DNA from 2 places in the Micromonospora sp. NPDC049240 genome. Region 1 is predicted to be linked to the other one. Evidence: riboswitches for the same ligand, from Rfam matches in the RefSeq annotation. Region 1 holds a riboswitch; the other holds the start of a gene.
What was found. Region 1 has a riboswitch for thiamine pyrophosphate ahead of AB0B02_RS16260 (ECF transporter S component). Riboswitches for the same ligand answer to the same signal wherever they lie in the genome.
Positions count from the first base shown of each region.

Region 2: another riboswitch for thiamine pyrophosphate. It lies ahead of thiE (thiamine phosphate synthase); the one in region 1 lies ahead of AB0B02_RS16260 (ECF transporter S component).

Region 1 covers NZ_JBEZCX010000009.1:228,286-238,740, forward strand. The annotation lists gene AB0B02_RS16240 (acyl-CoA dehydrogenase family protein) at 1-110, opposite strand, end outside; gene AB0B02_RS16245 (DUF6328 family protein) at 224-727, opposite strand; gene AB0B02_RS16250 (SIS domain-containing protein) at 819-1,568, opposite strand; gene AB0B02_RS16255 (alpha/beta hydrolase) at 1,565-2,401, opposite strand; TPP riboswitch at 2,478-2,584, shown strand; gene AB0B02_RS16260 (ECF transporter S component) at 2,657-3,247, shown strand; gene AB0B02_RS16265 (ABC transporter ATP-binding protein) at 3,343-4,818, shown strand; gene AB0B02_RS16270 (energy-coupling factor transporter transmembrane component T) at 4,815-5,615, shown strand; gene AB0B02_RS16275 (MTH1187 family thiamine-binding protein) at 6,414-6,710, shown strand; gene gndA (NADP-dependent phosphogluconate dehydrogenase) at 6,839-8,281, shown strand; gene AB0B02_RS16285 (thioredoxin reductase) at 8,359-8,559, opposite strand; gene AB0B02_RS16290 (hypothetical protein) at 8,673-8,858, opposite strand; gene AB0B02_RS16295 (isoprenyl transferase) at 8,926-9,702, opposite strand; gene recO (DNA repair protein RecO) at 9,735-10,455, opposite strand, start outside.
Region 2 covers NZ_JBEZCX010000004.1:156,735-167,189, reverse strand. The annotation lists gene AB0B02_RS07875 (aldo/keto reductase) at 1-537, shown strand, start outside; gene AB0B02_RS07870 (DUF559 domain-containing protein) at 627-1,523, opposite strand; TPP riboswitch at 1,642-1,753, shown strand; gene thiE (thiamine phosphate synthase) at 1,748-2,374, shown strand; gene thiO (glycine oxidase ThiO) at 2,368-3,498, shown strand; gene thiS (sulfur carrier protein ThiS) at 3,489-3,689, shown strand; gene AB0B02_RS07850 (thiazole synthase) at 3,686-4,465, shown strand; gene AB0B02_RS07845 (thiamine phosphate synthase) at 4,513-5,175, shown strand; gene thiD (bifunctional hydroxymethylpyrimidine kinase/phosphomethylpyrimidine kinase) at 5,172-5,960, shown strand; gene thiC (phosphomethylpyrimidine synthase ThiC) at 5,978-7,567, shown strand; gene AB0B02_RS07830 (hypothetical protein) at 7,608-10,455, opposite strand, start outside.

The DNA of each region.
Region 1 (10,455 bases):
GCCGCCTCGCGGGCCGCCTCGGCGACCTGGCGGGCCTCCTTCTCGGAGACCTGGCCGGCCTCGGTGGGCAGCGGTCCCACCCCGTCGGCGTTGTTCTGTGTCGTGGTCACGGCTGCCTCCTGGATGGTCGGTCCGGCTGCGATCGACGCGCTCGACGAAAACGACGCTACCCCCGGGTGTTACCCAGGGGTAGCGTCGCGTGCACGTCCGATTTGGCGGACCGTCAGTCGCCGGCCAGCGTCTGCGGGTCGTCGTCATCGTCGTCGATGTCGTCCTCACCCCAGTTGCGCCGCGCGAACGGCAGGATCGCCCAGAACGTCAGGAACCAGATGCCGGTGAGCGCGCTGAGCAGGAACGCGATCGGCCGGTCCAGCACGAAGTCGCTGACCAGCAGCACCGAGCTGACCATCGCGATCAGCATGAAGAACAGGCCGCCGGTGGCCATCCGGTGGGCGAAGCGGACCAGCTCCGGCTTGCGGCCCTGGCGGAACAGCGCCCGGTGGAACGCCACCGGCGAGATGATCATCGCGGCGGACGCGGCGGCGGCCAGCAACGCCAGGATGTAGACGTCGCGCTGGAACTCGGTGGTCCGGGTGAACCCGTTGCTGAACGGCAGCGTCAGCAAGAAGGCGAAGAGGATCTGCACGCCGGTCTGCGCGACGCGCAACTCCTGGAGCAGATCGGCGAAGTTGCGCTGCCAGCGCTGCTTCTCGGATTCCTTGGACACTCGCGAACCTCCGGTGAAGACGGCACGGCCGGCGGGTGAACGCCCGCCGGCAGCAGCGCCTGTGCCCGATTCCGGTGATCGCGAAACCGGCTCAGGATCCCCGGCGGATCCGTCCTGCGTACCGGGCTTCCAGCTCCGCGTTGTGCTCGTCGCCGCCGGTGATGTTGGCGGACAGGTAGACCGGCGGCCGCTCTCCCGCCGCCACCAGCCGGGCCACCACCTCGACGGTGATCTGCTGGGCCAGCAGCGCCGCGGTGATCGACGAGACCGCGCCGACCGCGCCGCCGCCGGGCAACGGCAGCGTCGCGTCGCCGTACGGGGCGCCGTTGTCCAGCACCACGTCGGCGAAGTCGGCCAGCTTCCGCCCGGACGGGTGCCGCGAGGTCATCCGCGCCGAGTGCCGCGCCGAGGTGATCGCCACCAGCCCGTGCCCGCGCTGCTTCACGATCGACGCGAACTCGACCATCGCCCCGTTCACGCCCGAGTTGGAGGCGAGCACGAACACGTCCGGCGGCCGAACCGGGGCCAGCTCGTAGAGCCGGCGCGCCACCGCCGGCTCGCGTTCCAGCTTCGGACCGAGCACGTCGGCCGGCTCGCCGCCGTGCAGTACCAGGTCGCGCAGCGCGATGCGGTTGGTGGGCACCAGCCCGCCGGCGCGGCCGGCGATCTCCATGGCGAGCGCCTCGGAGTGCCCGGTGCCGAACGCGTGCACCACCCCGTCGGCACGGAGCGCCGCCACGATCAGATCGGCCGCCTCCGCCACGTTCCCCCGCTGCTCGGTGGCCACCTGCTGCATCGTCGACGTCACCGTCGCCAGGTACGCCTCGGCGCTCACCGTCATGCCTCCTCCGTCCCTCGGACCCGGGCCAGGACCGCCTCGGCCAGCGGGCCCGGGGCCTCGTCGGGGATCCAGTGGCTGACGCCGGCCAGGGTCACGAACCGGTAGTCGCCGGTGACGTGTCCCGCGCACGCCTCGGCGGCGGTCCGGCCGACCGCCACGTCCTTGTCGCTCCACACGTACGTGGTCGGCACCGCCACCGGGCCGACCGCCTTCATGTCCGACCCGCTCATCGCGCGGTACCAGTTCAGCGCCGCAGTGAGCGCTCCCGGCTCCCGCATCGGGTCGGCGTACCGGGCGACGGTGGCCGCGTCGCCGACGCCGCGCAGCATCCGGCGCAGCACGGCGCCGTGCAGCGCCAGCAGGACCTTCTCCGCCTTGCCCGGCATCCGGAACAGCGCCATGTAGGCGGACTTGGCCTTCTGCCGGGGATCGTTGGCGAGCGCGTGGCCCATCGCGGCCGGGTGCGGCACCGACACCGCGGTCAGCGTCCGCACCCGCTCCGGGTGCGCCGCCGCCAGGCCCCAGGCCACGATCGCGCCCCAGTCGTGGCCGACCACGTGTGCGGCGGTCACCCCGAGCGCGTCCAGCACGGCCGCCGCGTCGGCCACCAGCTCCGGAATCCGGTACGCCTCGACCGCCGCCGGCCGCGCGCCGGGCGAGTAGCCGCGCTGGTCGAGCGCGTACGTGCGCAGCCCGGCGGCGTGCAGCGCGGGCGTCACCGCGTCCCACTCGCCGGAGTGCTGCGGAAAGCCGTGCAGCAGCAGGACGGGGTCGCCGCCCTCGGGGCCGCCGGTGCGTACCTCGAACGTCAGATTTCGCGTCTCGACCCGCATGATCGCCAGCCTACCGACAGTCGCCCTGCTGGGCCCGGCCCCGACGTCGGTGCTAGCGTCTGCGACGAGACAACTTCACATCCGACAGGGGAGCGCACAGCGCTGAGAGTGCGGGCCGGTGCCCGCAGACCCTCGAACCTGATCTGGGTAATGCCAGCGCAGGGAGTTCGGTCGACCTCCAGCCGCGTCGACGTCCGGCATTCCGGGCGCGGCGTGCGTCTTCTCCTGGTTCCTCACCACGAACTGGGAGCCACCGTGAACCACACCGACAGCAACCGCTGGCGTACCGTCGACATCGTCGTCGCCTCGGTCATCGCCGTCGCCTTCGGCGTCGTCTTCTGGGCCTGGGGCCTGCTCTGGAGCGCCACCGACGCGGCGTTCGCGTTCTTTCCGCCGGCGCAGGCGGTGCTCTACGGCGTGTGGCTGATCCCGGCGGTGCTCGCCGGCCTGATCATCCGCAAGCCGGGCGCCGCGCTCTACTGCGAGACGGTGGCCGCGATCGTCTCCGCGCTGCTGGGCAGCCAGTGGGCGGGCATCGTGATCCTCCAGGGCCTGATGCAGGGCATCGGCGCGGAGTTGGCGTTCGCCGCGTTCCGCTACCGCTCGTTCAAGCTGCCGGTGGCGGTGCTGGCCGGCGCGCTGACCGGCCTGGGCGCGGCGATCTTCGACTTCGTCTACTGGAACAAGGCGTACGAGCTGACCTCCTACCGCATCCCGTACGCGCTCATCACGATCGTCAGCGCCACGGTCGTCGCCGGCCTCGGCGCCCACCTGCTGACCCGCGCCCTGGCCAACACCGGCGTCCTGGACCGTTTCCCCGCCGGCCGCGACCGCGCCCTGGTCTGACGGCGTCCGCCGTTGATCAAGGAGTTTGCGTCGGCGGCGGGCGGTTTCCCTGACGCGAACTTCTTGATCAACGAGGCTGGGGAGGGGGTGGCGCGGTGAGCGGGGTGGTTCTGCGGGGGTTCGGGTGGCGGCACGGGGGGCGGAAACGCTGGGCGGTGCGCGGGGTGGACCTGCGCGTCGAGAGCGGGGAGCGGGTGCTGCTGCTGGGGGCGTCGGGGGCCGGGAAGAGCACGCTGCTGGCGGCGCTGGCCGGGCTGCTGCCGGAGGACTCCGGCGAGCAGGAGGGGGCCGTCGAGATCGACGGGCTGGACCCGCGCAAGGCCCGCGAACGCGTCGGCGTGCTGTTCCAGGACCCGGAGACCCAGCTCGTGATGGCCCGCTCCGGCGACGACGTCGCGTTCGGGCTGGAGAACCGCGGCGTGCCGGCCGGGGAGATCTGGCCCCGGGTCGACCACGCGTTGCGCCGGGTCGGCTTCCCCTACCACCGGGACCGCCCGACCGCCGCGCTCAGCGGCGGCGAGCAGCAGCGGCTGGCCCTCGCCGGGGCGCTCGCGCTGCGGCCGGGGCTGTTGCTGCTCGACGAGCCGACCGCCAACCTCGACCCGGCCGGCGCCGCGCTGGTCCGCCGGGCGGTCGCGGACGGGCTCGACCCGGACACCACGCTGATCCTGGTGGAGCACCGGGTCGCCGAGGCGCTGCCGCTCGTCGACCGCGTGGTGGTGCTGGAACCGGGTGGCGGCGTGCGCGCCGACGGGCCGCCCGGCGCGGTCTTCGCCGCGCACGGCGAGGCGCTCGCCGCCGCCGGGGTCTGGGTGCCCGGGCACACCGTGCCGCCGCGACACGCCACCGCGCCGGCCGGCGACGTGCTGCTCACCGCCGACCGGCTCGGCCTGCCGCCCCGGCTGGCCCCCACCGACCTCCGGGTACGCGCCGGCGAGGCGCTCGCCGTCCTCGGCCCGAACGGCGCCGGCAAGTCCACGCTGGCACTGCTCCTCGGCGGCCTGCTGCGCCCCGGCACCGGCACGGTCACCGCGGCCACGGAGCTGGCCGGGCGGGACGCGCGCACTCCCCCGCACCGCTGGCGGGCGCCGGCGCTGGCCCGCCGGATCGGCTCGGTCTTCCAGGACCCGGAGCACCAGTTCGTCACCGGTACGGTCCGCGACGAACTGGCGCTCGGCCCGCGCCGGACCGGGCAGCCCGAGGTGGCGGTCACCGCCACCGTGGACGCGCTGCTGCACCGGCTGCGACTGGACCGGCTGGCCGGCGCCAACCCGTACACCCTCTCCGGTGGCGAGGCGCGGCGGCTGAGCGTGGCGACCGCCCTGGCCACCGCGCCCCGCCTGCTGATCTGCGACGAGCCCACGTTCGGCCAGGACCGGCGCACCTGGCGGGAACTGGTCGACCTGCTCGCCGAGCTGCGCGACGCCGGCCACGGCGTGGTCACGGTGACCCACGACGCGGACTTCGTCGCCGCGCTGGCCGACCGGACGCTCACCCTGGACCGCCCGGCCGGGTCCGACGAGCCGGGCCGGTCTCCCTCGCCGCCGGGCCGAGGGGCGGGTACGCCGTGATCGACCTGGAGCCGGTGGCGACGCCGGGCGCCCCGCTGGCCCGGCGCAACCCGGTGGCGAAGCTGGCCGCCGCGATGGTGTTCACCATCGTGCTGGTGGCGACGCTGGACCCGGTCGCGCCGGCCATCGCCATCGCGGTCGAGCTGGCCGTGCTGCCGCTGTTCGGGGTCCGCTACCGGGTGCTCGCCCGCCGGGCGTGGCCGCTGCTGGCCGCCGCCGTCGGCATCCTGGTCACGCTGGTGCTCTTCGCCGCCGACCGGTCCGGGCCGGTGCTGGTCGAGGCCGGGCCGGTGCTGGTCACCCAGGGCGTCCTGGTCACCGCGCTCGGGCTGGTGCTGCGCATGCTCGCGGTGGCGCTGCCCGGCATCATCGTGTTCGCCACCACGGACCCGACCGAACTGGCCGACGCGCTGATCCAGAACGCGAAGGCGCCGGCCCGGTTCGCCATCGGCGCGCTGGCCGCGTTCCGGCTGGTGCCGCTGCTCGAACAGGAGTGGCGGATGATCAGCATGGCCCGCCGGGCCCGGGGGGTGGACGCCGGCCGCAACCCGGTGGCCAAGCTGCGGCTCTTCGCGTCCACCGCGTTCACGCTGCTGGTCGGCGCGATCCGGCGCGGTACCCGGCTGGCCGTGGCGATGGACGCCCGCGGCTTCGACGCGGGCACCCCGCGTACGGTCGCCCGCCGACAGCGCTTCACCCGCGCGGACGCCCTGCTCGTGCTCGCCGCCGCCCTGCTGGCCGGTGCCGCCCTGACCACCAGCATCCTCCTCGGCACCTTCCGCCCCCTGATCGGCTGACCCCCTCCCCTCCCGGCCCGGCGATCATGAAGTTGACGGCATTCCCTGTCCGTTTTGCCGCCGCCAACCTCATGATCGACGCACCGCGGGGCGATCTTGGAAGGAAACGGCCCGTGGAGGGGCCGGGAGCTTCCAAGATCTATTGCGATCTCCGCGCACCCCCCGTGACGGGGCACGCAGAGATCGGGGACGGATGAGGATCAGCTGCGCCGGAAGGCGTAGAACCGGTTCTGGCCGGCTCGCTGGCTACGGCCGGCCAACCGGGCGTCGCGGCCGGCGGACGGGCCGGCCTTCGGTGCCGAGCGAGCCGACGTCGAACCAGCCGACGTCGAACCAGCCGGCTCCGACCCGACCGGCGCTGAACCAGCCGACACCGGCCCGGCCGACGCCGAACCGGGCGTCGAAACGGACAGGGTCACCGGTGTCGACGGGGACACGGTGAGCGCGTCGAGATCCGTCGGCGTCAACCCCAGCGGGGACGACGACGGCTTACGGGACTTCTTCGGGTTGCGCTTCGCGGGCATCCGCGGGCCTCCTGTCTGTCGGGCGCGCCGACCACGGTCGCGCCGGGGGCGCGCCGTTCGGGGACGCGCCGAGCGGGTGCGATCCGGTGCGATCCGACCGCGACAGACACCGCGAACAACGGCGACGGGAAGGGATGCGGACGCCCGGAGCAGGACGGGTCCGCGGCATCTGCGGCGGCGGACCGGCTCGGAGGAAGGGCGTCAGTTGCGCATGCCGACACGCTAACCCGACGCCACCGACACCCGCACCCGAATTACTGACACCATCGTCGGCATGCTTGTCGCGTTCTCCATCACCCCGCTCGGCGTGGGTGAGTCCGTGGGCGACCCGGTCGCCGACGCCGTCCGGGTGGTCCGCGATTCCGGCCTGCCGAACCGGACCGATGCCATGTTCACCACTGTCGAGGGTGAGTGGGACGAGGTGATGGCGGTGGTGAAGCGGGCCGTCGACACCGTCGCGGCCCAGGCGCCCCGGGTCAGCCTGGTGCTCAAGGCCGACCTGCGCCCCGGCGTGACCGACGCGTTGACCGCGAAGGTGGCGCACATCGAGGCGCGTCTCGCCGAGGGATGAGACGCGCCGCCACCGCCTCCTCACCCCTCGTCGCGGTGTGATCCCCTCACGCCACGACCGCGATACGGTCGCAGGACGGCAACGAGGACGGCCGCGGTCAGCGGCGCGGACGAGAGGTGGCGGTACGCATGGCAGAGCAGGCGACGGCGCAGATCGGGGTCACCGGTCTGGCCGTGATGGGTCGCAACCTGGCCCGGAACCTGGCCCGCAACGGCTTCGCCGTGGCGGTGCACAACCGGTCGCCGGAGCGCACCCGCAGCCTGGTCGCCGAGCACGGTGACGAGGGCACGTTCGTGCCGTCCGAGTCGCTCGCCGACTTCGTCACCTCGCTGGAGCGGCCACGCGCGGTGATCGTGATGGTGAAGGCCGGCGCGCCGACCGACGCCGTGATCGACGAGCTGATCCCGCTGCTGGAGGAGGGGGACATCGTCGTCGACTGCGGCAACGCGCACTTCGCCGACACCCGCCGCCGGGAGGAGGCGCTGCGCGCGCACGGGCTGCACTTCGTCGGCACCGGCGTCTCCGGCGGCGAGGAGGGCGCGCTGCGCGGCCCGAGCATCATGCCGGGCGGCTCGGCGGAGTCCTACCAGAAACTCGGGCCGATCTTCGAGAAGATCGCCGCACAGGTGGAGGGCGCGCCCTGCTGCCGGCACGTCGGCCCGGACGGCGCCGGCCACTTCGTGAAGATGGTGCACAACGGCATCGAGTACGCCGACATGCAGCTCATCGCCGAGGCGTACGACCTGCTGCGGGCCGGCCTGCCGGCGAGCCCGGCGGAGATCGCGGACATCTTCCGGGAGTGGAACGGCGGCGAGCTGGAGTCGTTCCTGATCGAGATCACCGCGGACGTGCTCGGGCACACCGACGCGGCGACCGGCCACGCGTTCGTGGACGTGGTGCTCGACCAGGCCGAGCAGAAGGGCACCGGCCGCTGGACCGTGCAGAGCGCGCTGGACCTGGGCATCCCGATCACCGGCATCGCCGAGGCCACGTTCGCCCGCTCACTGTCCGGCCACGCGGACCAGCGCGAGGCGGCCCGTCGCGTGTTCGCCGACGCCGGCGAGAAGTGGCAGGTGGAGGACCGGGACACGTTCGTCGAGGACGTGCGCCGCGCGCTGCTGGCCAGCAAGATCGTCGCGTACGCGCAGGGCTTCGACCACATCCGGGCCGGCAGCCGGGAGTACGACTGGAACATCGACCTGGGCGGCACGGCCACCATCTGGCGGGGCGGCTGCATCATCCGGGCCCGCTTCCTGGACCGCATCCGGGAGGCGTACGACGGCGAGCCGGAGCTGGCGACGCTGCTCGTCGCGCCGTGGTTCGCCGACCGGGTCAGCGCCGGTGTCCCGGCCTGGCGGCGGGTGGTGGCCGACGCGGCCCGGGCGGGCGTGCCGACCCCGGCCTTCGCGTCGTCGCTGGCCTACTTCGACGCGCTGCGGGCGCAGCGGCTGCCGGCCGCGCTGATCCAGGGGCTGCGGGACAACTTCGGCGCGCACACCTACCACCGGGTGGACCGGGACGGCGCGTTCCACACCCGCTGGGCCGGCGACCGCTCCGAAGTGGAGGGCTGAGCCCCACCACGCTCACCCGGCGGGCGGCCCGGGTCACGGCGCGGCACCGGACGCGCCGGGCCGGGGCCGTCGCCGGGTCACCGGGCCCAGTCCGCCGCCGGCTCACCGGCGGCCAGCTCGCCGATCTCGCCGGAACGGACGGTGGGGGTGTGTCCGAGGTCGGCGCACCACCGCTCGGCGACGCCGGCGCACAGCTCGGCGACCGTCTCCCGGCGGCTCGGCTCCACCAGGTCGGCGGCGGCCAGGGCGGCCGTCATCTCGTACCGGAGATCGCGCATCTTCCACCCCCGTGGCGGCGCGTCCCGGCGGCGCGCCCTGCGCCGATGGTAAAGCGGAACGCCCCACGGATGCGGGGCGTTCCGCCGATGGCCGGCCGACGCCGGCCGGCAGGTCAGAAGAACCGACGCCGCTTGGCCTTCTGCGGCCGGAGCAGGTCCGCGCCCTTGGTCAGCAGGCGGCTCACCCCGGTCGGCCCGCGACGGGCCTCCAGCGTGTGGCTGAGCCGGCGGGCGCCGGCCGCCGCCAGCGGCACGGCGACCGCCATGACCGCCCACTGCCCGATCCGCTTCTGAATCATGTGGCTCACCTCCGCGTTTGCTGTTGTCCCTACCGGTACCCAGCGCGTCGCCTCGGTAAGCGTGAGCTCAGACTCCCGGGGCCACCGGGTTGGGCAGCGCGCCGCCGAAGCGGCGGTCCCGCTGGGCGTACAGCTCGCAGGCGTACCAGAGATGACGGCGGTCGAAGTCGGGCCAGAGCGTGTCCAGGTAGACCAGCTCCGCGTACGCGGTCTGCCAGAGCAGGAAGTTCGAGATGCGCTGCTCGCCGGAGGGACGCAGGAACATGTCCACCTCGGGCACCTCGGGGTGGTAGAGGTAACGTGCCACCGTCTTCTCGGTGACCTTGTCCGGATGCAGCTTGCCGGCGGCGACGTCCCGGGCGATCGCGGCGGCGGCGTCGGCGATCTCCGCCTGGCCGCCGTAGTTGACGCAGAACTGGAGCGTCAGCGTCGAATTGTCCCGCGACATCTCCTCGGCGGTCTGCAACTCGGAGATGACGCTCTTCCAGAGCCGCCCGGCCCGGCCCGACCACACCACCCGGACGCCCAGGTCGACGAGCTGGTCCCGGCGGCGGCGGATGACGTCGCGGTTGAAGCCCATCAGGAAGCGGACCTCGTCCGGCGAGCGACGCCAGTTCTCGGTGGAGAACGCGTACGCGGACAGGTAGGGGATGCCCATCTCGATCGCGCCCTCGACGGTGTCGAACAGGCTGTGCTCGCCCTGCTCGTGCCCCTTGGTGCGGGGCAGCCCCCGCTCCTTGGCCCAGCGGCCGTTGCCGTCCATCACGATGGCGACGTGCCGGGGCACCGCGGCGGGTGGCAACGCCGGCGGCCGGGCACCGGACGGGTGCGGGGTCGGCGGCACCGGCTCACGGCGGTGCGCCCTCGTCGATCGGATCACTCGGTCATCTCCCTGTTCACACCAGCGACGGCGGGCCCGTCGCCGGTGCGCGGCGGGACCACACCCGGCCCCGCGCCGCCGGGCGGCGGGACCGCGCCGGGCGCCGGGGCACCCCGGTCGACCAGCGGCAGCGAGCGTAGCGCGCGCTCCAGATGCCACTGGAGGTGCGCCGCGACCAGCCCACTGCACTCCCGGCGTACGCCGTTCTCGGCGGCGTCGGCGTACGCCCAGTCGCCGGTGGTCAGCGCGGACATCAGCACGAACGTGGCCGGCGCGGGATGGGCGGCGCCGGGCGGCCGGCAGTCCGGGCAGACGGCGCCGCCGGCCGGCACCGAGAACGCGCGGTGCGGACCCGGCTCGCCGCAGACCGCGCAGGCGGCCAGCGCCGGCGCCCAGCCGGCGAACGCCATGCCGCGCAGCAGGTACGCGTCGAGCACCAGCGTGGTGGCGTGATCGCCGCGGGCCAGGGACTTCATCGCGCCGAGGGTGAGCTGGAACAGCCGCAGCGACGGCTCCCGCTCGACCGGGGTCAGCCGTTCGGCGGTCTCGGCGATCGCGCTGGCCGCCGTGTAGCGGGGGTAGTCGCCGAGGAACCGCTTGCCGTACAGCTCGATCGCCTCGACCTGGCTCACGGTGTGCAGCGAGCTGCCCTGGTTGCCCTTGGGGTCGCCGGCGAGCTGGAGGTCGACGTGGCCGAACGGCTCCAGCCGGGCGCCG
Region 2 (10,455 bases), on a different contig from region 1:
GCCGCGCTGGACGACCTGGTGACCGCCGGCAAGGTGCGTTACCTCGGCAACTCCAACTTCGCCGGCTGGCAGATCGCCGACGCCGACTGGACCGCGTCGTCGGCGGGACGCACCCGGTTCATCTCCGCGCAGAACCACTACTCGCTGCTGGAGCGGGGGGTGGAGGACGAGGTGATCCCGGCCTGCGAGCGGTTCGGCCTCGGCATGCTGCCGTTCTTCCCGCTCGCCAACGGGCTGCTCACCGGCAAGTACAAGCGGGGTGAGGCGCCCCCGACGGGCAGCCGGCTGGCCGGCGGCGGCCGGTACGCCGAGCGGCTGGCGGCGGCGCGCTGGGACACCATCGAGGCGATCGAGGCGTACGCCGCCGAGCGGGGGATCAGCATGCTCCAGGTGGCCATCGGCGGGCTGGCCGCCCGGCCGGCGGTGACCTCGGTGATCGCCGGCGCGACCACTCCGGACCAGGTACGCGCCAACGCCGACGCGGGCACCTGGCAGCCCACCGACGAGGACCTAAACGCCCTGGACGCCCTCCTCTGACGGCTCCCGCGTCGCCCGTTGGGTGGGCAACTCGGTGAGTGGAACGCTATGGCTGTCTCCGGGGGGATTTGACGTTCATGGCGTTCCACTCACGGGCGGCGTTCCGCGAGGGCCTGGCGGACTAGGGCGACGGTGGCGGTTGGGCGGCGCAGCACGTCGTCGGCGGTGAACCTCAGCACGATCCAGCCGGCTGCGCGGAGCGCGTTGAGGCGTGCCACGTCCTGCCGGAACTGGGCCCGTTGCCGGTGGTGGTCGCCGTCGTACTCGACCGCGAGGCGCAGCGCCGGCCAGGCCAGGTCCACCCGGGCCAGGAAGTGCCCGCCGGCGCGCACCTCATGCTGGGCGGTCAGCGGGCCGAGGCCGGCGTCGAGGAGGAGCAGCCGCAGACGCGTCTCCATCGGGGACTCGCTCAACGGCTCGGCCAGCGCCAACACCTCGCGTAGCAGCGGTGCACCCGGCCAGCCCGGGTGTTCCGCGGCATAGGCTCGCAACGCGGTCAGTTCCACCACCCGCCGATGCAGCAGCGCGTCCACGGCGACCAGCGCCTCCGCCCGGGGACCGGCGCGGCCCAGGTCGAATGCGGTACGCAGCGGTGTGGTGACCGGCAGTCCGGCGAACCGGATGCGGTCCCGCTCCGGTAACGGCGACCGGATCACGCGTAACCGCGGATGCGGGCGCAGCCGAACGGCCGTCGGCAGCAGCGCGGTCACCGGGGCGTTCCGGGCGAGCAGGTCCGCGCCGAACAGGTAGGCGGCGCTGCGGCCGGCCAGCGCGGCGTCCGGCGGCAGCCGCAACCCGACCGCGTCGCACCACATCCGGTGGTCGTCGGCGCGGTATGCGTCGCGGTGCACGTACACGTCGGGCAGCAGGCGGACCCACGTCGGCCCGCGCAGCATCGGCCGGGTGAAACGTCCGTCGGCAACCGCTCGGCTGGCTCGGAACGGCCACGCGGACAGGTCGCGCGGGACGCGGGCGTGAGTCGACATCCCGGCAGCGTGCCGTGACTCGACGGTCACCCGCCGTCCCGGTCCGCCGGGTGGTGCGGTCCTGGGAAAAAACTCACCCGGTCTTCCGTACGGCGGGGAGGCGTCGTACGGTAGGCCGCAAGTGACCCACGGGAGCCCGGTGTGGACCGGGCTGAGAGGGGGGCTGACAGCCCCCGACCGTTGAACCTGATCCGGGTAATGCCGGCGCAGGGAGGAGCGTTGCCGTGCCGTCCCTGGGACGACTGCATCTCATCACCGACACCCGACCGGGGCGGGATCCGCTCGGCGTGCTGCGTGCCGCCCTGCCGGTGGGCCGCGCCGAACTCGTCGTGCAGGTCCGCGTGACGGACGACGCCACCGACCGGGAGGCGTACGAGCTGGCCCGCCGGGTGGTCGAGGCGTGCCGGCCGTACGGCACGTGTTGCCTGGTCAACGACCGGTTGCACGTGGCGCTCGCGGTGGGCGCGGCCGGTGGCCACGTCGGGGCGGACGACCTGCCGGTGGCCGCCGCCCGCCGGGTGCTCGGCGTCGACGCGGTGCTCGGCGCGACCGCCCGGGAGCCGGGCACGGCCCGGTCCGCGGTCGCCGCCGGAGCGAGCTACCTGGGCGTGGGCCCCTGCCATGCCACCGCCACGAAGCCGGGGCTGCCCGCGCCGATCGGCCCGGACGGGGTACGCGCGGTCACCGACGCGGTGACCGTGCCGGTGATCGCCATCGGCGGGGTGACCGCCGCGGCGGTGCCGGCGTTGCGGGCGGCCGGGGCGTACGGGGTGGCGGTGGTCGGCGCGCTGTCCGAGGCGGCCGACCCCGCGCACGCCACCGCCGAGCTGCTCGGTGCGCTGACGTGTTAAGCGGGGGCCCCTCCTCTACCGAATGCGTTAACAGGGGGCCCGTCCTTTCCGAGGTGGGGGTGGTGGGGGCGGGGCCGGTGGGGCTGGCGATCGCGTGGCGGTGCGCGCAGCGCGGGCTGCGGGTGAGCGTGTACGACGACCGCCCCGGGTCGGGCGCGGCGCGGGTCGCCGCCGGCATGCTCGCCCCGGTCGCCGAGGCGTACTTCGGTGAGCGGGAGCTGACCGGGCTGCTCGTCGGGTCCGCGGCCCGGTGGCCGGCGTTCGCCGCCGAGCTGGCCGAGGCGAGCGGCGTCGACCTGGGCCACCGCACCGAGGGCACGCTGGTGGTCGGGCTCACCGCCGACGACCTGGCCGAGGCGGGGCGGCTGTGGTCGTACCAGCAGGGTCTGGGGTTGCCGATCACGCCGCTGCGCCCGTCGGCGCTGCGCGACCGCGAGCCGGCGCTGGCCACCCGGGTGCGCGGCGGCGCGGTCGCGCCCGGCGACCACCAGGTCGACCCGCGCCGCCTGGTCGCCGCGCTGCGGGTCGCGGCGGAGCGGGCCGGCGTGACGTTCCGGCCGACGCGGGTCGGCGCGTTGTCCGAGGTGGACGCGCGGGTCACCGTGGTCGCGGCCGGCTGCGGCGCGGCGGCGCTGACCGGGCTGCCGATCCGGCCGGTGAAGGGCCAGGTGCTGCGGCTCCGCGCGCCCGCCGGCGGTCCGCCGGGCTTCCGGCACGTGATCCGGGGGTACGCCGACGGCGAGCCGGTCTACCTGGTGCCCCGGGCCGGCGGCGAGGTGGTGGTCGGCGCCACCGTGGAGGAACGCGCGGACGTCGAGGTGACCGCCGGCGGTGTGCTGCGGCTGCTCCGCGCCGCCGCCGAGCTGGTCCCCGAGCTGACCGAGTACGCGCTGGTGGAGGCCGTCGCCGGGCGGCGCCCGGGCACGCCGGACAACGCGCCGGTGATCGGGGCGCTGCCCGGCCGGCCCGGCGTGCTCGCCGCCACCGGGCACCACCGGCACGGCATCGTGCTCACCCCGGTCACCGCCGACCTGGTCACCGAACTGATCGTCAACGGCGAGCCGGATCCGGCGCTCGCCCCCTTCAGCCCGGCACGGTTTTCGAAGGAGCGCCTGTGGAACTGATCGTCAACGGCACGGGGCGGACGCTGCCCGACGGCGTCACGCTCGCCGAGGTGGTCCGCGCGGTGACCGGTCAGCAGCGCGGCCTCGCGGTCGCGGTCAACGGCGAGGTGGTGCCGCGCGGCGGTTGGCCGGCGAGCGTGCTGCGCGACGGCGACCGCGTCGAGGTGCTCAGCGCCGCGCAGGGCGGGTGACCGGGATGTCCCTGGAGATCGGCGGCGTGCCGCTCGGCTCCCGGCTGGTGCTCGGCACCGGCGGCGCGGCCAGCCTGGACGTGTTGGAGGCGGCGGTCCGGGCGTCCGGCACGGAGGTGGTGACGCTGGCGCTGCGCCGGGTCGACACCACGCCGGGTGGCGCGGGCGGGCTGCTCGACCTGCTGGAGCGGTGCGGGGTACGGCTGCTGCCGAACACGGCCGGCTGCCGGACCGCGGTGGAGGCGGTGAAGACGGCGCACCTGGTCCGGGAGGCGTTCGACACCGACTGGGTGAAGCTGGAGGTGATCGGCGACGAGCGCACGCTGCTGCCCGACGGGGTGGAGCTGCTGCGCGCCGCCGAGGAGCTGGTCGCCGACGGGTTCACCGTGCTGCCGTACACCTCGGACGATCCGGTGCTGGCCCGGCGGCTGGCCGACGTCGGCTGCGCCGCGGTGATGCCGGCCGGGTCGCCGATCGGCTCCGGTCTGGGCATCGGCAACCCGCATCACATCCGGCTGATCCGGCAGGCCGTCGACGTGCCGGTGATCCTCGACGCCGGTATCGGCACCGCCTCCGACGCCGCGCTCGCCATGGAACTGGGTTGCGACGGGGTGCTGCTGGCCAGCGCCGTCACCCGCGCCGCCGACCCGGTGGCCATGGCCACCGCCATGCGCCACGCGGTCGGGGCCGGTCGCCTGGCGTACGGGGCCGGCCGCATCCCCCGCCGCTGTCACGCGCTCCCGTCCACCCCCGACGACGGCCGGCCCGACCTGTGACCGGCGCCCGCGTCGCCACCGTTCCCGGCGGGTGGACGCGTACCGGCATCCGCGATCGCCCGGCCGGTGTGGTGCTGCTGACCGATCGGCGGGTCGCGCGGAGGCCGCTCGTCGAGGTGGTGGCGGCGGCCGTCGACGGGGGAGTGCGGTGGGTGGTGCTGCGGGAGAAGGACCTGCCGCGCGCCGAGCGCCTGGCGCTCGCCGTCGAGCTGCGCGCGGTCCTGGCCGACGTCGGCGGCACGCTGGTCGTGGCCGGACCGGACCCGCTCGACGGCGACGCCGTGCACCTGCCGGCCGCCGGCCCGTACCCGCCGCCGCGCCTCGGGCTGGTCGGCCGTTCCTGCCACGACGCCGCCGAACTGGCGCGACTGACCACCGAGGACTACGCGACGCTGTCCCCGGTCCTCCCCACCCGCACCAAACCCGGCTACGGCCCACCGTTGGGCCCGGAAGGGCTGCGCGCGCTGGTCGGGGTCGGCCCGGTGCCGGCGCTCGCCCTCGGCGGCATCGAGACCCCGGACCAGGTGCGGGCCTGCGTCGCGGCGGGTGCCACAGGGGTCGCCGTGCTCGGCGCGCTCATGCGCGCACCCGACCCGGCAGCGACCGCCGCCACGCTGGGCAGCGCCTTCGAGGAGGCGGCCACCCCGATGTCGCGCACCCCCCACCCGACGGCGGAGACCCCCACCGCAACCAGAGAAGGAACGCAGTGACGCCGCAGGTAGTCCTCACCATCGCCGGTTCCGACTCCGGCGGCGGCGCCGGCATCCAGGCGGACCTGAAGACGTTCGCCGCGCTCGGCGCGTACGGCACGAGCGTGCTCACGGCCGTCACCGCGCAGAACACGCGCGGCGTGGACGCCGTCCTGCCGCTGCCCCCGCAGACCGTCCGCGACCAGCTCGACAGCGTGCTCGGCGACTTCGACGTCCGGGCCGTGAAGACCGGCATGCTCGGCACGCCGGCGGTCGCCGAGGCGGTGGCCGGGGCGGCCCGGGACGGGCGACTGCCCCGGCTCGTCGTCGACCCGGTGCTGGTCGCCACCAGCGGGCACCGGCTCGGCGTGACGGAGGCGGTCGAGCGGCTGCTGCCGTACGCCGAGGTGGCGACGCCGAACTGCGCGGAGGCCGCGGCCCTCACCGGACGCCCGGTCGGCACGGTCGAGGAGATGGTCGCCGCGGCCGAGGCACTGGCCGCGCGCGGGCCGACGTTCGTGGTGGTGACCGGCGGCGACGTCGACGCGGCCGGCGAGTCGGTGGACGTGCTGGCCGGCGGCGGCACGACGCGGCTGCTGCGCGCGCCCCGGGTGGACACCCGGCACAACCACGGCACCGGCTGTTCGTTCGCCGCCGCCGTCGCGGTCCGGCTGGCGGCCGGCGACGCGGCGCCGGTCGCGGTGGCCGCCGCCAAGGAGTACGTGACCCGCGCGCTGACCGGCGCGCGGGGCTGGGAGCTGGGCGCGGGACGCGGCCCGCTGGACCACTTCGGCTGGTCCGCTTGAGCGACAGGGAGGCTGTCATGCAGGCACGTCGCAAGGTGTACGTGGAAGGGTCGCGGCCGGACATCCGGGTGCCGTTCGCGGAGGTGACGCTGACCGGGGACAACCCGCCGGTGCGGCTCTACGACACCTCGGGCCCGGGATCGGACCCGGAGGTGGGGCTGCCCGCGCTGCGCGGGCCGTGGATCGCCGAGCGGGGCGACGTCGCGCCGGTGCGGGGCGCCGGCAGCCCGCTGGCGGGAACCCGGCCGACCCAGCTCGCGTACGCCCGGGCCGGGACCGTCACGCCGGAGATGGAGTTCGTGGCGATCCGGGAGGGCGTCACGCCGGAGTTCGTCCGGGACGAGATCGCCGCCGGGCGGGCCGTGCTGCCGCTCAACGTCAACCACCCGGAGTGCGAGCCGGCGATCATCGGCAGGGCGTTCCTGGTGAAGGTGAACGCCAACATCGGCACCTCGGCGGTCACCTCGTCGGTGGCCGAGGAGGTCGAGAAGCTCACCTGGGCGACCCGGTGGGGCGCGGACACCGTGATGGACCTCTCCACCGGCAGGCGGATCCACCAGACCCGCGAGGCGATCGTGCGCAACGCGCCGGTGCCGATCGGCACGGTGCCGATCTACCAGGCGTTGGAGAAGGTCGGCGGGGACCCGGTGAAGCTGAGCTGGAAGGTGTTCCGGGAGACCGTGATCGAGCAGGCGGAGCAGGGCGTCGACTACATGACCGTGCACGCCGGCGTGCTGCTGCCGTACGTGCCGCTGGCCGTGGACCGGGTCACCGGCATCGTCTCCCGGGGCGGTTCGATCATGGCGGCCTGGTGCCTGGCGCACCACGAGGAGAACTTCCTCTACACCAACTTCCGCGAGCTGTGCGCGTTGCTGGCGAAGTACGACGTGACGTTCTCGCTCGGCGACGGGCTGCGTCCCGGGTCCATCGCGGACGCCAACGACGAGGCGCAGTTCGCCGAGTTGCGTACGCTCGGCGAGCTGACCACGGTGGCCTGGGAGCACGACGTCCAGGTGATGATCGAGGGCCCGGGGCACGTGCCCATGCACAAGATCAAGGAGAACGTGGACCTCCAGCAGGAGTGGTGCCACGAGGCGCCGTTCTACACGCTGGGCCCGCTGACCACCGACATCGCGCCCGCGTACGACCACATCACGTCCGCGATCGGCGCCGCCATGATCGGCATGTTCGGCACCGCGATGCTCTGCTACGTGACGCCGAAGGAGCACCTCGGGCTGCCGGACCGGGACGACGTGAAGGCCGGCGTGATCGCGTACAAGATCGCGGCGCACGCGGCCGACCTGGCCAAGGGGCACGCCGGTGCGCAGGCGTGGGACGACGCGCTCTCCAAGGCGCGGTTCGAGTTCCGCTGGGAGGACCAGTTCAACCTGGCGCTCGACCCGGAGACGGCCCGGGCGTACCACGACGCGACGCTGCCGGCCGAGCCGGCCAAGACCGCGCACTTCTGCTCGATGTGCGGACCGAAGTTCTGCTCCATGAAGATCACCCAGGAGCTGAAGGACTACGCGGCGCGGGGCATGCGCGGCAAGTCCGAGGAGTTCGTCGCCGCCGGCTCGCAGGTCTACCTGCCGCTGGCTGGAGCGTGACCGGGGGCCGGGCGCGGTCCGGCCCGGCCCCCGGGTCGGCTCAGTCGCGGTGGTGCCGGCCGGTACGCAGGGAGCGGGCGTCGTCGGCGTTGTCGTCCGAGGCGAGCCCGGCGACCCAGTCGACGTACTCGTCGTCGGTCGTGGTGCCCGGCTCGGCGGTCTCGTCGGCCGGCTCCGGGCCGCCCTTGTCCCGGTTACGCCGGAACAGTCCGCGCCGAATCTTCGACTTCCCGCCGGCCGCCTCGGCGTCGTCCGCCCCGGCGTGCCGTCCCCGGGACGCCTCCCGGTCGTCGTTCCCGGCGCCGGAACCCGAGCCCGAGCCCGAGCCGGAACCCGAGTCGGTGGCCTGCTCCGGCACGGTCGTGCCGGTTCTCGCGCCGTCGGCTCGCGCCGGCACGGCCTCCTCCGCAGCGGTCCGGCCGGCCGGGCGGGCGTTGGTGGCGAGCGCGTCCCACCCGGTGCTCCGACCCGGCTCGGGCAGGCCCTGATGGTGGAGACGGGGCGCCGGTTCGGCCCGGTCGGTCGCGTCGTCGCCGTCCCGGCCGGTGGCCGGCGGCGTGGTGGCGGGCGGACGGGCCGGACGGCCGGCCGGCGGGGTGATCGGCCAGGCGGGGCGCACGTCCCCCGCTCGTTCGGTGGCGTCCTCGAAGATCGGGAACCGTGGCCGGGGAGACGCGGGCGGGGGTTGCTCGGCCGGCTCGGGGTCGAAGAAGAAGCTGCGTGGCCGCCGGGCCGGTTGCGGCGGGGCCTTCGGCTCCCCGGTTCGCGTTCCGCCCGGCATGTCGGTGCCACGCGCGTCGGTGCCGTCCGGGACCGGGCCGGCTGCCGTGGTGGCCGCGTCGGTGGCTCCGGCTCTGTCGGTGGCTCCGATCGCATCGGCAGCCCTGGCGGGCCGGGTGGCTCTCACCGCGCCGGCGGCCTGGACAGGGTCGGCCACGTCGGTGGCGTCGGGGGCACCGACCGCCGTGACCGGCGTGGCTGCGGGTGGCGTGGCTGCGGACGGGCCGGTGTCCTCACCGGTGGGACGCGTCGGTCGGGTGCGGCCCGAGCGCCCGGTCCGGGGGGCTTCGGCCGGGTCGCCTGTCGCATCGTCCGTGAGCGGTGTGGGCCGGGTGGCGGCGCGGCTCCGGCGTGCCCGGGTGGCGCGTGGCGCGTTCTCCGCCCGCCCCGCCGTGACGTCGGCCGTCTGCTCCGCCGTGCCGTCGGACTTCTTTTCCGCGGTGTCGTCGGACTTCTGCGTCGCGGTGCCGTCGGACTTCTGCTCCACCGTGCCGTCGGACTTCTGCTCCACCGTGCCGTCGGACTTCTGCTCCACCGTGCCGTCGGACTTCTGCCGCGCGGTGCCGTCGGACCTCTGCTCCGCCGCGGCGTCGCCCGTCTGCTCCGCGGTGCCGTCGGACTTCTGCTTCGCCGAGCCAGTGGGCGCATCGGTGGTCGGGATCGTGGCCCTCGTGCGCGCCGGGACGGTGGTCGTCGGCGCGACCGCGACGGACGGCGTGCCGGCCGTCGGGTCGGTGCCGGTCGCCTCCGGTGCGGAAACCGGCCGCATGGCCCCCCGTTCGTCGGTCCCCGGCTGGTCGGCCGCCCGCGCGTCGGTCCGCAGCTCGTCGGCCCTGGCCCCATCGGTGTCCGACTCGCTGGTGCCCGTTCCGGCGATGCCTGTTCCGGTGGTCCCCGTTCCGGCGATGCCTGTTCCGGTGGTCCCCGTTCCGGCGGTGCCTGTTTCGGTGGTGCCTGTTTCGGTGGTCCCCGTTCCGGTGGTCCCCGTTCCGGGCGTGTCGGGGCCGGCCGGAAGCGGCCCGGTCGACGGCTGCGGCTCGGGGCGGCCGGCGGCGAGGACGTCGATGGCCGAGGTGCGCCGGCCCGGTGGCAGCAAGCCGGGCATCGGGGACGTACGGGCCGGATCCTCGTCGCGCCGGCCACCGGCCGGCGTGACCGACCGGGCCGGTCGCTCGTCGTCGAGGGACGGCGCCGGACCGGCGTGTCGGGGCGCCGACGACGGCGGCGTGACCGATCCGCCGGCCTCCGGCCAGTCCCAGTGCGCGGGAGCCGGCGCGCCGGCCGTGGCCGGCACCGGCGCGCTGACGGCCGGCGTCGTCGGAACGGGCGCGCTGGCCGGCAGCGGCGCGAGGATGTCGGTCGGGTCGACGGCGTCGGCGTCGGCGTTGCCCGGCCGGGGCAGCACCGAGGTGGCGGTCGCGCCGAGCGCCCCGGCCGCGACCGCGATCAGCGCGCCGTAGTAGGGCGCGAGCTGGTAGCGGTCGGCCGCCGTGCCGGGACCGGCGGTCAGGTAGGCGAACGCCACCAGCACCGGCCCGGCCGCGCCGGCCGCGCCGCCGACCAGTGGCGGATACCCGGCCCGGCGGGCCAGCACACCGATCGCGCCGCCCGCGAGCAGGGCCAGCGTGGGCAGTAGCAGCATGGCCAGGCGTTGCGCCGCCGGGGCGCCCAGCCAGGACGGTTCGAGCACCCCGAGGCGTACGGTGGCCAGCGGCCGGTTGGCGACGATCGTGGGTGCGACGGAGAGCAGCGCCAGCAGCCAGACGATTCCGGTGGTGATCGCGACGCCCCAGCCGAACGGCGGCTTGAGCAGCACGGCGATCGCCGCGCCGGCGCCCACCACCGCACCGAGGACGGCGCAGATGCCGGCCGCCCAGACCGGGTCGACGGAACCGCCCAGCTCGGCGGCGCGGGCCGGTTGCATGCAGAGCGGGGCGACCACGATCGCGCCGAGCGCGCTGACGCCGGCGATCGAGAGCAGCTCGGTGGTGCCACCGGGGAGGTCGTCGCGGCGGGCGAGGCGCTCGGTGAGGACGGCCCCGGCGACGGTGGCGACGGCGGCGAACCAGGCGACCCAGACGAGCTGGGCGGGCCAGCGGTTGACCGAG